Regions from separate parts of the Kosakonia calanthes genome, predicted to be linked through region 1. Evidence: predicted binding sites of a transcription regulator. Region 1 holds the regulator's gene; the other holds the start of a gene.
The links. Region 1 encodes LexA, which represses DNA repair genes until DNA is damaged. Its sites were predicted from a motif close to TNCTGTATGTACATACAGNA; they were not measured.
Positions count from the first base shown of each region.

Region 2: the regulator LexA is predicted to act here: its motif matches at 1,765-1,784, upstream of metR (HTH-type transcriptional regulator MetR).

Region 1 covers NZ_CP151800.1:4,411,904-4,415,030, reverse strand. The annotation lists gene plsB (glycerol-3-phosphate 1-O-acyltransferase PlsB) at 1-344, opposite strand, end outside; gene AAEY27_RS20640 (diacylglycerol kinase) at 474-842, shown strand; gene lexA (transcriptional repressor LexA) at 951-1,565, shown strand; gene dinF (MATE family efflux transporter DinF) at 1,641-2,975, shown strand.
Region 2 covers NZ_CP151800.1:4,525,543-4,528,669, forward strand. The annotation lists gene metE (5-methyltetrahydropteroyltriglutamate--homocysteine S-methyltransferase) at 1-1,567, opposite strand, end outside; gene metR (HTH-type transcriptional regulator MetR) at 1,816-2,769, shown strand; gene AAEY27_RS21160 (carboxylate/amino acid/amine transporter) at 2,657-3,127, opposite strand, start outside.

The sequences.
Region 1 (3,127 bases):
TGGCTGCGGTGCAAATCCAGGTAGTCGTGAAACAGTTTGATCGACTCTTCTTTCGGCGTGTAATAGGTGAATACACGCGGGCCGCCGTGGATAAACACGAAACGTGGTAACAGCGCGCCGTCGATTTCCAGCGGTTCCAGGGGATCGGGCAATTCATGTGCCAGACACTGAGCGCGCAAAGTCATCAAGTCAGCCTTAGAGTTATAAGGCAACACGTACATGATGGGACGTGATGTATCGAGACCCAGTTCCTGTGCAGGTTCTGCAGGAATCGATTTACTTTTTACCAGCACGCTTAATGGTAAATTCAGTAATTTGTAGTAAATTCGTGGCCAGCCGGACATAAAGGATGTAAAGCCTCTGGTTAATAGTGCCATTGCGCCGCAAGAATATCAGAAAGCGCGCATAATTTCTGTTGTACTGCTACGCGCTTGCGTAGACATTGACGCTTAATTTTTAAAAAGGTTCTTTTAATGGCCAATAATAGCACCGGACTCACCCGGATCATTAAAGCCGCGGGATATTCCTGGAAAGGTATACGTGCCGCCTGGATCAATGAAGCCGCATTTCGACAGGAGGCGGTGGCGGTCATTCTGGCTATTATTATTGCCGCCTTTTTGGATATCGACGCGATAACCCGTGTCCTGTTAATTGGCTCCGTTACGCTGGTGATGATTGTCGAAATCCTCAATAGCGCCATCGAAGCGGTGGTCGACCGTATAGGTTCTGAATTCCATGAGCTTTCCGGCCGGGCAAAAGATATGGGGTCGGCGGCGGTGCTGATGTCGATTCTACTGGCGCTGTTTACCTGGATCTCGCTGCTTTGGTCGCATTTTCGATAGGGGTTCCATAATTCGATAACGCCCTGGTTTTTTACTTAATTTTGGTTTCAAAATCGCCGTTAACTGTATATACTCACAGCATAACTGTATATACACCCAGGGGGCGGGATGAAAGCATTAACGGCCAGGCAGCAAGAGGTGTTCGATCTTATTCGCGATCGTATCACCCAAACCGGTATGCCACCGACGCGTGCGGAAATCGCACAGCAATTGGGGTTCCGTTCCCCAAATGCAGCCGAAGAACACCTTAAAGCGCTGGCACGCAAAGGGGTGATCGAAATCGTATCTGGCGCATCACGTGGTCTTCGCCTGCTGGTGGAAGAAGAAAATGATGCCGGGCTGCCGCTGATTGGTCGCGTCGCTGCGGGTGAACCGCTGCTGGCGCAACAGCATATCGAAGGCCACTATCAGGTCGATCCCAGCCTTTTTAAACCGCATGCGGATTTCCTGCTGCGCGTTAGCGGTATGTCGATGAAAGATATCGGTATTATGGACGGCGATCTGCTGGCGGTGCATAAAACGCAGGATGTACGTAACGGCCAGGTGGTTGTGGCGCGTATCGAAGACGAAGTAACCGTTAAGCGCCTGAAAAAGCAGGGCAACACCGTTGAACTGTTACCGGAAAACACCGACTTTTCCCCAATTGTTGTCGACCTGCGCGATCAAAACTTCACCATTGAAGGGCTGGCGGTTGGCGTCATCCGCAACGGTGAATGGCTGTAACGCCCACTTTCTCTGCTGCGGTGCAGTATTTCGCGCCGCAGCGTCATTCTATTCTCATCCATTAACGCTCATGCTATGCCGCTGCTGACCGCATCCGACAAAGCTCTGTGGCGGCTCGCGCTGCCCATGATCTTCTCTAACATCACTGTCCCACTGTTGGGGCTGGTGGATACCGCTGTTATTGGGCATCTCGATAGTCCCGTTTATCTCGGCGGCGTGGCGATTGGCGCAACGGCAACCAGCTTCTTATTTATGCTGCTGCTGTTTCTGCGCATGAGCACGACCGGTCTTACCGCTCAGGCTTTCGGCGCGAAAAACGCCTTCGCGCTAGCGCGCGCACTTGTGCAGCCTCTTTTACTGGCACTTGGCGCGGGTGTTCTGATTGTTTTGCTACGCACACCCCTTATCGATCTTGCTTTGCATATCACCGGCGGAAGCGAGGCTGTGTTATTTCAGGCGCGGCGTTTTCTTGAAATTCGCTGGCTCAGTGCGCCCGCGTCGCTGGGGAATCTGGTGCTGCTCGGCTGGCTACTTGGTGTGCAGTATGCCCGCGCACCGGTGATCCTGCTGGTGGTGGGCAACGTCTTCAATATCGTGCTCGATTTATGGCTGGTTATGGGTCTGCATATGAATGTGCAGGGCGCGGCGCTCGCCACGGTGATTGCCGAATATGTGACGTTTGCTATCGGGTTGCTGATGGTCTGGCAGGTGTTGCAGCGGCGGGGCATCGCGTTGTCGATGCTAAAAAATGCCTGGCGCGGTGGTGTCCGGCGTTTGCTGGCGCTGAACCGCGACATCATGTTGCGCTCGCTGTTGCTGCAACTCTGCTTCGGTTCGATAACAGTGTTGGGTGCGCGTCTTGGCAGTGAGACGGTCGCCGCCAATGCGGTGCTGATGATGTTTCTGACCTTCACCGCCTATGCGCTGGACGGCTTTGCTTACGCGGTTGAAGCGCATTCCGGGCAGGCTTACGGTGCGCGCGATGGCAGCCAGTTGCTGCATATCTGGCGAGCCGCATGCCGTCAGGCCGGGCTTGTCGCCGTGGCTTTCGCCGCCGTTTATGCGCTGGCGGGCAAGCCGATCATTGCGCTATTAACCTCTTTGCCAGAGCTGCAACAGCTCGCCGGGCATTACCTGATCTGGCAAGTTGTTCTGCCGCTGGTGGGTGTGTGGTGTTATTTGTTAGATGGCATGTTCGTTGGCGCCACGCGCGCCGCTGAGATGCGAAACAGTATGGCGATCGCCGCGGCGGGTTTTGCCGTCACGCTTCTGACAGTACCTGTGCTTGGCAACCACGGTTTATGGTTATCGCTGGCCGTGTTTCTGGCGTTGCGCGGCCTGACGCTTGCGCTGGTGTGGCGACGTCACTGGCGTAATGGCAGCTGGTTTGCCGCTGTCGACCACTCTTGATCACGCTTTTTCTCGACTCGCACTCACTATTTCTTGTCGTTTGGATGGGTGAAGATTCCGAATATGAAACATTATGCGGAATCCTTAACTACAATAATCATTACGTTCAGCACAACGAGAACGTTATTTTTAACCGAACGATAAGGAGTCAA
Region 2 (3,127 bases), 110 kb from region 1:
TCACTACCGGCGGTTTCACGCAGCGGGAACCGTAGCTCTGTACCCAGCCATTTTGCGTAAAGACGAAACCGTCGAGGTTCTCACCGAAGTATTCCACCATGTCGTTACGCTCGGCTTCGCCGTGCACCAGCACATCCAGCCCCAGGCGCTCCTGCTCGGCAATCGCTTGTTTAATATGTTCCGCGATGCCGGTGCGGTAGTTCGTGGCGTCCAGATTGCCTTTTTTGAAGTCCAGGCGCAGGCCGCGGATTTCAGTGGTTTGTGGGAATGAACCGATGGTCGTTGTCGGCCAGGCTGGCAGGTTAAAGCGGGCGCGTTGCGCCTGAGCACGCTCGCCGTACGGGCTGTGGCGTTGGCTGTCTTGCGCCGTGATCGCCGCCAGGCGTGTTGCCACGGCGGTGTTATGCACACGGGTAGAGTGGCGACGAGCCTGAATCGGCGCACTCCATTGCGCCAGTTTTTCGGTGTTGCCGCTGTTCAGCGCATCGCGCAGCAGCGCCAGTTCCTGGCATTTTTGCAGGGCGAAGGCGAACCAGCTTTTTACCTCTTCATCAAGACGCGTTTCGACGCTCAGATCGATCGGGCTGTGCAGCAGAGAGCAAGAGGAAGCGACCCATAGCGGGCGTTTCCCGACAATCTGTTGCACTTGCGCGTATTTCTCAGTCAGGTCGGCACGCCAGACGTTTCGGCCATTAACCAGGCCAGCGGAGAGTAACCAGTCAGCAGGCAAGCGCTGGTGCAGCTCAGCAACGTTGTCTTTGCCGTGCACCAGATCGACATGCAGGCCCTGCACTGGCAGCGCGGTGATCACATCCAGGTTCGGCGTAACGCCTTCAAAATAGGTGGTCAGCAGCAGTTTTACCTGACCGTTCAGCGCGTCATACGCCGGTTTAAAAACATCCAACCACGCTTGCGGTAACTCCAGCACCAGCGCGGGTTCATCGATTTGTACCCACTCGATATCGCGTTTTGCCAGTTCGGCCAGAACCTGTTGGTACACCGGCAGAATGTCGTTCAGCAGGCTTAAGCGGTCGAATTGCTCGCCTTTCACTTTACCCAGCCACAGGTAGGTTACCGGCCCCAGCAGCACGGGTTTGACTTTGTGGCCCAATGCCAGCGCTTCGTCCACCTCTTCCAGTAACTGGGTCCAGGTCAGTTTGAACTGCTGGCCTTTGCTGAACTCCGGCACCATGTAGTGGTAGTTGGTGTTGAACCATTTGGTCATTTCCGCCGCGGCAGCGGGTTCACCGGTCGGTGCGCGACCACGACCAATGCGGAACAGGGTATCGATATCCACAGAGCCGTCTTTGTTCTGATGACGAGCCGGCACATTGCCGAGCAGCAGGCTGGTGGTCAGAACATGGTCGTACCAGGCAAAGTCGCCGACCGGTAGCAGATCGATGCCGGCCTGTTTTTGTTGATCCCAGTGGCGAGCGCGCAATTCGCAGCCCACCGCCAGCAGTTCTTCACGGCTGGTGTTGCCAGCCCAGTAACTTTCTTGCGCTTTTTTCAACTCGCGACGCAGGCCAACGCGAGGGAAACCGAGGGTGTGATTAATAATTGTCATGATCCTTCCTCTTTTATATGGCTGATTCTGAAGGCAAAACTCTAAATAGTTCGGCTGGCAGGAAGGCGGCAACGCAGCGCATTCCCAGGAGCTTACTGAAGTAAGTGACTGGGATAAGCGAGGCAGCCAACGCATCTGCCAGTCGAAATATGACGAGTTTTGGACGTCCAGATGTTTACACATCCATAATGTGAAGGTACTGTGTATACCTCAAGCGCAAAATGTTCATGCCGGAGTGAAGGACTTTCATGATCGAGATTAAACATCTGAAAACGCTACAGGCGTTACGAAATAGCGGATCGCTCGCGGCAGCAGCAGCTACGTTGCATCAGACGCAATCTGCGCTTTCCCATCAGTTCAGCGATCTGGAACAACGCCTCGGTTTCCGGCTATTTGTGCGTAAGAGTCAGCCGCTGCGCTTTACGCCGCAGGGTGAAATTTTGCTGCAATTGGCGAATCAGGTGCTGCCGCAAATCAGCCGCGCCCTGCAATCTTGCAACGAACCGCAACAGACCACTTTACGTATCGCCATTGAATGCCATAGCTGTATTCAGTGGCTGACGCCCGCACTTGAAAATTTCCGCCAGAGCTGGCCGCAGGTGGAGATGGATTTCAAATCTGGCGTGACTTTCGACCCGCAACCCGCACTGCAACAAGGCGAGTTGGATCTGGTGTTGACCTCCGACATTCTGCCGCGCAGCGGCCTGCACTATTCCCCGATGTTTGATTTCGAAGTGCGGCTGGTTTTGGCGCCGGATCATCCGCTGGCGGCGAAAGCGCGCATTACGCCGGATGATATCGCCAGCGAAACGCTGCTGATCTACCCGGTACAGCGCAGCCGGCTGGATGTCTGGCGCCACTTCCTGCAACCGGCTGGCGTTAGCCCGTCGCTGAAAAGCGTCGATAACACCCTACTGTTAATTCAGATGGTTGCGGCCCGCATGGGGATTGCGGCGCTGCCGCACTGGGTGGTGGAGAGTTTTGAGCGCCAGGGTTTGATCGTGACCAAAACCCTGGGCGAAGGATTGTGGAGCCGGCTGTATGCCGCCGTGCGCGACGGCGAACAGCGGCAGCCGGTGACAGAAGCGTTTATTCGCTCAGCGCGGAACCACGCTTGCGATCATCTACCGTTTGTGCGGAGCGCGGAGCGACCCAACGCCGATGTACCCACAACGAGGCCATTATCACCGCACCACCAATAATAAAACTCGGCCAGTGCGGCTGTTCCTGCCAGATAGCGAGGTTCACCAGTAACCCGGCAGGAACATGCACATTGTTCATGATGCCGAGCGTGCCCGCGTCCACCTGCGTGGCACCGTAGTTCCACATAAAGTAACCCAACCCGGACGCCACCACGCCCAGCCAAATCAGCACGCCCCACTGCAAGCTGGTGGTCGGCAATTTCTGCGGGTTGCCCATCGCAAACCACGCGATAACAGCCACCACCAGCGCGCCGAGATAGAACCAGGCGAAGGCGTTATGCTGCGGCATCGGGCGGGTTTCCATCAGGCGTTTATAGCCAACCATGCCAATAGCGAAGCTGATATTCGCCAGTTGCAC